Methylobacterium mesophilicum SR1.6/6: one gene and its partner. The protein of the gene in region 1 interacts with the protein of each later gene in a pairwise test. Links are inferred from orthologs where the notes say so. Each region holds a gene or a part of one and is shown on either strand. Other genes may lie near its edges.

The links. The genes of interacting proteins can lie anywhere in the genome.
Region 2: the proteins of dnaA (region 1) and MMSR116_RS12425 interact in binary tests that used the Escherichia coli proteins (3 or more experiments, as listed by UniProt). The link is inferred for Methylobacterium mesophilicum SR1.6/6 from one-to-one orthologs.

The regions. Positions count from the first base shown.
Region 1 is NZ_CP043538.1:2,234,825-2,239,442, forward strand. Bases 1,109-3,958 are described here. They hold dnaA (chromosomal replication initiator protein DnaA), read right to left. Parts: upstream 3,356-3,958; coding sequence 1,862-3,355; downstream 1,109-1,861. Other genes in these bases: MMSR116_RS10545 (acetyl-CoA C-acetyltransferase), read right to left, coding at 1,109-1,590; rpsT (30S ribosomal protein S20), read right to left, coding at 3,842-3,958. Also shown: MMSR116_RS10540 (hypothetical protein), read right to left, coding at 1-262; more of MMSR116_RS10545, read right to left, coding at 382-1,108; more of rpsT, read right to left, coding at 3,959-4,108; MMSR116_RS10560 (hypothetical protein), read right to left, coding at 4,430-4,585. UniProt on the Escherichia coli protein: Plays an essential in the initiation and regulation of chromosomal replication. Binds in an ATP-dependent fashion to the origin of replication (oriC) to initiate formation of the DNA replication initiation complex once per cell cycle.
Region 2 is NZ_CP043538.1:2,612,207-2,616,963, reverse strand. The notes cover bases 749-3,737. They hold MMSR116_RS12425 (replicative DNA helicase), read right to left. Parts: upstream 2,993-3,737; coding sequence 1,505-2,992; downstream 749-1,504. Other genes in these bases: rplI (50S ribosomal protein L9), read right to left, coding at 3,314-3,737; MMSR116_RS12430 (cupin), read right to left, coding at 809-1,258; MMSR116_RS12435 (SMP-30/gluconolactonase/LRE family protein), read right to left, coding at 749-798. In the rest of the region: more of MMSR116_RS12435, read right to left, coding at 1-748; more of rplI, read right to left, coding at 3,738-3,886; MMSR116_RS12415 (DUF2232 domain-containing protein), read right to left, coding at 3,928-4,757. UniProt on the Escherichia coli protein: The main replicative DNA helicase, it participates in initiation and elongation during chromosome replication. Travels ahead of the DNA replisome, separating dsDNA into templates for DNA synthesis.

The DNA of each region.
Region 1 (4,618 bases):
TCGACAGCCCCTCGACCATGATGCCGCGCTGCTTGTCGAATTCGGTGAGGAGCTCCTTGCGGACGGCCTCGGCCTTGGCCTCGGGCATTGGGGCCACGGTCTTCTCCAGCGCGACGTTGAAGCCGGTCTGGAGGTTCTTGATCAGGGTCTTGTTGACGAGGGTCGTGGCCGCGGCGACGCGGTCCGCGGCCTCGTCGGCACGGGCTGCGAGCGGCAGGCTCAGGGTGACGCCAAGGCACAGCGTCGCGATCAGGCGGTTCAAGGGCTTGTCTCCCGTGGTTTTATCGTCCGGCCCGGTTGCGGGCCGATCGTCGCCCGCGCCTCTAGCAGCGTTCCCGGACTTTGGGGAGCGGCGTGGCGCCGCTCCCACACAAGGGTGGCTCAGACCCGCTCGATGATCGTGGCGGTGCCCATGCCGGCGCCGATGCACAGCGTCACGAGCGCGCGCTCCTTGCCGGTGCGCTCCAGCTCGTCCAGCGCCGTGCCGAGAATCATCGCGCCCGTGGCGCCGAGCGGATGGCCAAGCGCGATGGCGCCGCCGTTGACGTTGACCGCCTCCGGGTCGAGGTCGAAGGCTTGGCAGAAGCGCAGCACCACGGCCGCGAAGGCCTCGTTGACCTCGAACAGGTCGATGTTCGAGAGGCTCATCCCGGCCCGGCCCAGAACCTTCCGGGTGACGTCAACCGGGCCGGTGAGCATCAGCGCCGGATCCGAGCCGATATTGGCGAAGGCGCGGATGCGCGCGCGAGGTTTCAGACCCGCGGCCTCCCCGGCCTCTTTGGAGCCGATCAGCACGGCAGCCGCGCCGTCGACGATGCCGGAGGAATTGCCGGCATGGTGGACGTGGTCGACGGTCTCCACGTCCGGGTGCGCGTCGGTCGCCACGGCGTCGAAGCCACCCATCTGACCCATCTGCACGAAGGAGGCCTTGAGGGAGGCCAGCGACTGCATGTCGGTTCCGGGGCGCATGTGCTCGTCGCTGTCGAGCAGCGTGATGCCGTTCACATCGCGCACGGGCACCACGGACCCTTTGAAAAGCCCCTCGGCCCAGGACTTCGCCGAGCGCGCCTGCGAGCGGACCGCGTAGGCATCGCAATCGTCGCGGGTGAAGCCGTACTTGGTGGCGATCAGGTCGGCCGAGACGCCCTGCGGCATGAAATAGGACTTGATGGCGATCGCCGGATCCACCGGCCACGCGCCGCCCGAAGCGCCGATGCCGATGCGACTCATCGATTCGACGCCGCCGCCCACCGCCATCGCGTGCTGTCCGCTCATGACCTGCGCGGCGGCGAAGTTCACGGCGTCGAGGCCGGAGGCGCAGAACCGGTTGATCTGCACGCCGGGGACATGGGCGCCGTAATCCGCCACCAGAGCCGCGGCCCGGGCGATGTCACCGCCAGCCTCGCCCACCGGATCGACGCAGCCCAGGATGACGTCGTCCACCAGGGCCGTATCGAGCCCGTTGCGATCCTTGAGGGCGCGCAGGGCCGTCTCGGCGAGACGCAAAGCCGTGACCTCGTGGAGGGAGCCGTCCGCCTTCCCGCGCCCGCGCGGCGTGCGAACGTGATCGTAGATGAAGGCGTCCGTCATCAGCTCTCCCCCGGGGCGTCGGTCCTCGCCGGTCGGCGACGCGGCCTTACAGGGCCGTCTTCCTTCGCGCCAGTCTGCCACGGGGCGCGCGCTCTCGGCCAGCCCCGAATTCCTCGGAGCCGGCAGAGAGCGCGTCGCAACGCGGAGGATCTCGCAGGCATCACCCGGCAGGCGCACCGACCAGGATCGACCGGATCATGCCGGGCGCGGACCACCAGGCGATCATCGCTGGACTTCGAAGAGCATCGATCCCGGCGACTTGAGTGCTGCGTCAGTCCTGAAGCATGCGCTTCAGCAGCTCGACCTCGTCGCCGAGAACCGTATCCTCGCCGATCTGCTTCTCGATCTTGCGGACGGCGTGAAGCACTGTCGTGTGGTCGCGTCCGCCGAAGCGTCGGCCGATCTCGGGCAGGGATCGCAGCGTCAGCACCTTCGAGAGGTACATGGCGATCTGGCGCGGCTTCACCACGGCCGCGGTGCGCCGCTCCGACAGGATGTCCGACCGCGAAACGTTGTAGCGCGACGCGACCAGCTTCTGGATGTCCTCAATCTTGATCCGCTTGGGCTCGCGATTCTTCACGAGGTCGCGGATCGCACTCTCGGCGGTCTCCATCGTCACGGCGGTGCCGGTCAGCGTGGCGTGAGCGAGCAGACGGTTCACTGCGCCTTCGAGGTCGCGGCCGTTAGCGGTGATCGCCCGCGCCACGTAGGATGCCACCTGCGGAGAGACGTCAAAGCCAGGATGCGAGGCCCGCACGGCGGCGAGTCGCGCTGAGAGGATCGAGACGCGCAGGGCTTCATCAAGGGCAGTGATCTCGACCACGAGGCCGCCGCCAAGGCGCGAGCGGACCCGCTCGTCGAGGGCTTCCAGCTCAGTCGGAGGCCGGTCGGAGGCGACCACGACCTGACGGCCGGCATCAATCAGGGCGTTGATCGTGTGGCCGAACTCGGCCTGGATCGACTTGCCCTGGATGAACTGGACATCGTCCAGGATCAGCAGATCGATGCCGCGCAGGCGCTCCTTATAGGCCAAAGCCGACTGGGTCTTCAGGGCGTTGACGAAACCGTACATGAACCGGTCGGCGGTCAGGTAGATGACGCGCCGTCCCGCCTCCCGGGCAGCGTGGCCGATCCCGTGCAACAGGTGCGTCTTGCCGAGGCCGACACCGGCATGGAGGTAGAGCGGGTTGTACAGCGCCCCCTCCCCCTGGTGGTTGGCGACCCGCTCGGCGGCGGCGTGTGCCAGGGCGTTGGAGCGACCGATGACGAAGCTCGCGAAGGTCAGCCGTGCATCCAGCGGCGTGCCGCTGAGATCGCCACCGGATTCCGCGGCCCGGGGTTCCTGTACTGGCGTCACCGCGGCGACCGGTACCGCCGCGCCGGCGGCGTGGAGGCGGGCGAGCGGTCCGCTGGCGGGGTTCGGCTTGGCCGCTCCGACGGCGACCGGCCGGACCGGGGCACCGGTGCCACGGACGCCGACCTCGATCCGGGCGATCTCCTCCACCTCGGCCTTGAAGGTGTTCAGCACGCGATCAAGGTAGTGAGACTCGATCCAGCTCTTGAGGAAGCGGGTCGGGACCGTGAGCCGGGCCGTGCTGCCGGCCACCGCCTCCAGTTCGAGCCGGGCGAACCAGCTGGCGAACACGTCCTCTCCGAGTTCCGCGCGGAGCCGGCGCTTCACCCGCGCCCAGGCGGACCCATAATCGACGCCTCCGCCGTTGCGGCCGCCATCGTCGTCGCTCGCCACCGTTCCGTCGACACGCATCACTGGCTCTCCCGACGCGATCCACGGAGATCCGCAGGCCGCGCGTACGCACGAATTACGCCCTCAGCGTCCCGCAAGAACGGGCGGGACAGAGTCCGCCTCATGGAGTCAACCCCTCCACGGGGAACTTTTGCCGATTGGAAGAGCCTATCAACAATTACCTACAGTTCCTTTAACACTGGGACTTGCGGGGACGACGCGGAACCTCCTCAGCAAGTGTTTCCGTGCGGGCTCGACACGGCAGCTAGAGTCTTGGCGAATCAGATCGATTCGTAGGAGTCCCGAAATCGCTCGGCTTTGCTTGTGTAGCGTCAGTTTCTGTTAAGCTACACGTCAGCGGTAGAGTCTGCAATCGCAGCGATTCTTGAACAGGGTTAACGGACCGACCCGGTCCCCGCGCAACAGGTTCGGGACGCCGGACAGCGCGCACGAAAAAGCCCGGCGCGAAGGCCGGGCTTCAAACCGTCTCGGTCTTGCGGGTGTAGTTTAGGCGGCCAGCGCCTTCACCCGGGCGGCGAGGCGCGAGACCTTACGCGAAGCGTTGTTCTTGTGAACGATGCCGTGCTGGGCGGCCCGCATCATCTCGGGCTCGGCGGCGCGGAGAGCGGCGAGCGCGTCCTGCTGGTTGCCGGTGGCGATGGCCTCCTCGACCTTGCGGACGAAGGTGCGCATGCGCGAGCGGCGCGAGCGGTTGATCGCCGTGCGCTTGGCGATTTTGCGGGTCATCTTCTTGGCCGAAGCGGTGTTGGCCATTGAAATCCTCGTTCTCTTCGTCGGGCGATGCCGACGGGCCGGCCTGGCCGGAGATCGGTCGTCGCGTCAGGTTGTCTGGCGATGGCCGAGACGCAGCGCGCGCGAAAGCGCGGCCCCTCGGCGAAGCGGTCTCTATAGTGAGGGGGGCGCGGCGCGTCAACGCACGAGGAGACCGGCCATGCATCGCAGAAGCGAACGCCGATCAGGCTCGACACGAAATCTAGCTTATTTTCCTCAATTATGGGTATATTTTCATATGTATGTTCGCTCGGTTTCAGAAGGGCGAAGGGGCGTAATTACCCACGCGTTTGATGGCAGGGTTCAAGCGCCGATGGTTTTGAGGATGGCGTCGAAGGAACTGCTGCCTGTGAGGCGCGCGGTGTCGACGACGGTGCGGATGGCGGCCTCGCCCTCGGCATCCCACGAAGGAATCAGCGAAATTCGCCCCGCGCAAGAGACGACCCGCGCAAGAGGCAAGCTTGGCTCGGCAGGAGCGCAGCCGCGGGCGTT
Region 2 (4,757 bases), 380 kb from region 1 along the record:
CACGGTCGATGGCACCAGGATCTTGCCGACCAACTCGCCGCCCGGATCGATGCAGTGGACCCCGTCCCCGGCGCTCGACCAGAGATTGCCGTGCTCGTCGCAGCGGATCCCGTCGGCATTGCCCGGGCTGATCGTGCAGAACACGTCGCCGCCGGACAGGGACCCGTCGTCGGCGACGTCGAACACCCGTACGTGCTGGAGCGGATCTATGTCGAACTGCAGGCCGGTCTCCACGATGTAGAGCCTGCGCTCGTCGGGGGAGAAGCACAGCCCGTTCGGGCCCTGGAAATCGTCCGCCACCACGCGCAACGAGCCGTCGCGCGGGTCGAAGCGGTAGACCGCGGCGGGCAGCTCGGATTCCTGCTTGCCGCCCTCGTAATCGGTCTGGATGCCGTAGGGCGGGTCGGAGAACCAGATGGTGCCGTCGGTTTTGCAGACGATGTCGTTGGGCGAGTTCAGCCGCCGTCCCCGGTAATGCTCCACGAGGCTGGTGATGCGCCCGTCGAGCTCGGTCCGGTGGATGCGCCGGCCGCGGTGCGAGCAGGACAGCATCCGACCCTCCCGGTCGCGCGCGTGACCGTTCTCGAAATCGCTTGCCTCCCGGTAGACGCTTAAGCCCGCGAATTCCGCCCAGCGCATCACCCGGTTGTTGGGGAGGTCGGAGAACAGCAGCTCGTCGCGGTCGCCGAACCAGACCGGGCCCTCCGTCCAGCGGAAGCCCTCGGCGAGCTTCTGCAAGGGGGCGTTCGGCAGGACATAGCCCTTGAAGCGCGGCTGGATCAGCTCGAAACCGTCCACGAGCCGACTCCTACTTGAAGCGACCGGGCTGGTTCACGGTCGGCTCGACCTGAAGTCCGGTCACGATCATCGTGCAGGGTTCGTCACCGACCGTGCCGGAGAGATGGCCCTTCCTGCCGTCGCGTTCCTTCGTGTTCTGGTCCTCGCCCATCATCAACTCGCCGGGACCCATCTCCACCCGGTGACCGTCCATGGTCTCGACGAACCAGCGCCCCGAGAGGATCGCGATCCATTGCGGGCGGGGATTCTCATGCCACGCGCCAACCCAACCCACCGGCAGGACCGTGAAGGTCACCACCGCCTGTGCGGAGTCCATCTTGTCGTTCCATTGCGGCGCGGTCTCGGGGTTGATCCCCTCGAACGTGAACCGCTCGATGTGGAACCGCTCCTGCCGGCTCACGCCCTCCGCGTCGGTGTAGACGTGCCAGTAGGGCATCTTCGGCGGGGTCGGCTCGCTCATCGTCGCTCCTGCGGCGGCGGGACACTCGTCCTCGCTCAACGGCCGGGTTCGGCGATGGTTCGCGGATCAGGCCGGCGGAGACCGGCGTGGCGTACACGCCGCTTCTGGATCGGACAGCTGACAGGTCTAACCGTCGTCGCGAGCGCAGCGGTGCAGTCCAGCGGCGCCACGCGTCGATGCGTTACGCGGCTCTGGGTCGCTTCGTTGCGCTCGCGATGACTGAGCGTTCCGGTCCGGTTGCCCCGCTCACATCTGCTCGGGGATCCGGTCCGTCTGCGCGAGGTTCGAGAACCGGGTGATGTTCGCGTCGAACTGCAGCTCCACGGTGCCGGTCGGGCCGTGACGCTGCTTGCCGAGGATCACCTCGGCCTTGCCGTGGACGCGCTGCATCTCGGCTTCCCAAGCGAAGAACTCCTCCGTGCCCTCGCGCGGCTTCTTGTTGCCGACGTAGTACTCCTCGCGGAACACGAACATGACCACGTCGGCGTCCTGCTCGATCGAGCCCGATTCACGCAGGTCCGCCAGCTGCGGGCGCTTGTCGTCGCGGTTCTCGACCTGACGGGACAGCTGCGACAGCGCGATGATCGGGCAGGCCAGCTCCTTGGCGAGCGCCTTCATGCCGGTGGTGATCTCGGTCATCTCCTGCACGCGGTTGTCGCTGCGCTTGCCCGAGCCCGAGAGGAGCTGGAGATAGTCAACGATCAGCAGGTCGAGGCCCTTCTGGCGCTTCAGGCGCCGGGCGCGGGCGGCGAGCTGCGCGATCGAGATGCCGCCGGTCTGATCGATGTAGAACGGGATCGTCTGCATGTCCCGAGCGGCGTCGGTGATCTTGTAGAAATCCTCCGGGCGGATATCGCCGCGGCGGATCTTGTAGGAGGGCACGCCCGATTGCTCGGCGATGATGCGGGTGGCGAGCTGCTCGGCCGACATCTCCAGCGAGAAGAAGCCCACGATACCGCCGTTGACGGTCTTGGTGACGCCGTCCGGCCCCTTCTCGCCGCGATAGGCCTTGGCGATGTTGAAGGCGATGTTGGTCACCAGCGAGGTTTTGCCCATGGCCGGGCGGCCCGCGAGGATGATCAGGTCGGAGGGCTGCAGGCCGCCCATCTTCGCGTCGAGGTCGGACAGGCCCGTGGCGATGCCCGAGAGCTTGCCGTCGCGTTGGTAGGCCTTGGCGGCCATGTCGACCGCCGCGGTGAGCGCGTCCGAGAACTTCTGGAAGCCGCCATCGTAGCGCCCCGCCTCGGCCAGCTCGTAGAGCCGGCGCTCGGTGTGCTCGATCTGGTCCCGAGGCGAGTCCTCAACGGGGGCCTCGTAGGCGCCGTTCACCAAATCCTCGCCGATGGTGATCAGCCGGCGGCGGATCGCGAGGTCGTAGATCGTGCGGCCGTACTCGCCGGCATTGATCACCGTGGTGGCGTCGGCGGCGAGCCGGGCAAGGTACTGCATCACCGTCTGGCCGCCGAAATCGGCGTCGCCCAGATAGGTCTTCATCGTGATCGGCGTGGCCAGCTTGCCGGCCTTGATCAGGGACGCAGCCACCGTGAAGATCTGCTGGTGGGCATCCTCCATGAAGTGCTCGGGCAGCAGGAAGTCCGATACCCGGTAGTAGGCGTCGTTGTTCACCAGGATCGCGCCCAGCAGCGCCTGCTCCGCGTCGATGTTGTGCGGGGCGACGCGGTACTCGGCCTGGACCGCTTCGAGCTTGGCCGTGAGCGCATTGGGCAAGGCCATCGGCGGACGACTCCGTATCAGGCGCCGCGGTGGGCGCGCCAGGATCACACCGCACGACCTTGGCCCCGGTATGGTTACCGAAGCCTAGTCGACGGCCGGTTCTGCCGGGCCGGAGCGCGGAAAAGCGGACGCCCGCCGACTCTCGCGAGCGACGGGCGTCCATGCTGGAACAAAACTGGAACGTGTCAAGTCTCGGGGCGGATCATCCCCAATGTTCACCGGTATACCGAACTCAAGTCGCCTCGCGGCGGAGCCGCTTCGTAGCGGTTCCCCAGCCCCAGCCCGACCGGCGAACAAGCCGGTCGGGCGGTCGAACAAGGCTCAGCCGCGGTCGTCGGCACCCTCGCCGGCATCGGCGAGCGCCTGACCGACCTCGAGGCCCAGGTCGTCGAGGTTGAACGCCTCGCGCTCGGTGACCGACTCGCCGCGGGCCTGACGCTCGGCCTCCTCGGGGCTACGGGCGACGTTGACGGTGATCTCGACCTCGACCTCGGGGTGCAGCACCACCGGCACCGTGTGCAGGCCGAGCGTCTTGATCGGCTGGTTCAGGATGAACTGGCCGCGCTCGACCGAGAAGCCCTCCTTCGAGACGACCTCGGCGAGGTCGCGAGTCGAGACGGAGCCGTAGAGCACGCCGGTCTCGCCCGACTGGCGGATCAGGATGAAGCTCTGGCCGTTCAGCTTCTCGGCGACCGCCTCGGCGTCCTTCTTCCGCTCCAGGTTGCGGGCCTCGAGCTGGGCGCGCTGGCCCTCGAAGTGCTTCTTGTTGGCTTCCGTCGCGCGCAGGGCCTTGCCGCGGGCGAGCAGGAAGTTGCGCGCGAAGCCCGGACGGACATTCACGGTCTCGCCCATCTGGCCGAGCTTGGCCACGCGCTCGAGCAGGATCACTTCCATGGTCTTTCTCCTTCAGGGTTTCGGCCGCGGAGGCCGGGGTCTCACGGCGCCGGATTGTCCTTCGGACGGCGGCGGTCGAGGGCGGTGTCGGCGAGGCCGAACACGGTGAGTGCCACCAGGGCGATGCCCTGGGTCACGAACAGGATCAGGTACATGCCGAACAGCATCAGGCCGCGCCCCGGCCGGCCGCGGGAGCGGTCGTGGAAGGCGGCGAGCCCCTGGAGCGCGAAGGCCGCGCTGAGCGCGCCGACCAGCGCGATGCCGAACACGCCGACATAGCCGGGCGCAAAGCACATCAGGATAGCGGCCGCCAGCGTGGCGAGGGTCGTCCGCGGCATGGCGGTGGAGGGGATGTCGGGCCAGGGCCGGGGCAGACGGCCGGAGATCTTCACGATCCGCGCCGAGGCCCAGAGATAGAAGGTCAGGAGCAGCGCCAGCCCGTTGGCCGCGAAGGCCGGCACGACGCGCGCGAGGGCGTCAGCCATCTCTGCACGGGTCACGTCGGACGGGTCGGATTCGGCCTTCGGCGCGGAGTCCGGTCCGGCAGCCGTGTCCGGATCGCCGCCCTCCTTCTCGGCCGGCGCCGCATCGGTGCGCCGGGCCTCCGCCGTCGTCCGCGGCGCGGGCATGCGGGTCTGCACCAGCGTCTGCGCGAGCCCGCGCAGTTGCGCGTCGAAGGCGGCGTGGTTCGGCGAGGACAGGACCGCGATGGCGATGAACGCGAGGGCTGCCGTCGCCGCGGTCCAGCCGAGCAGGCGGCCGGTCGGATACCATTCGAGGCCGTTCGGCGTCTCGCGGCCGAGGAGCGTGAGGTAGGCGAGCCACCACGCGGGCAGCGCGATATAGGCGCCGAAGGCGAGGCCCATGAACG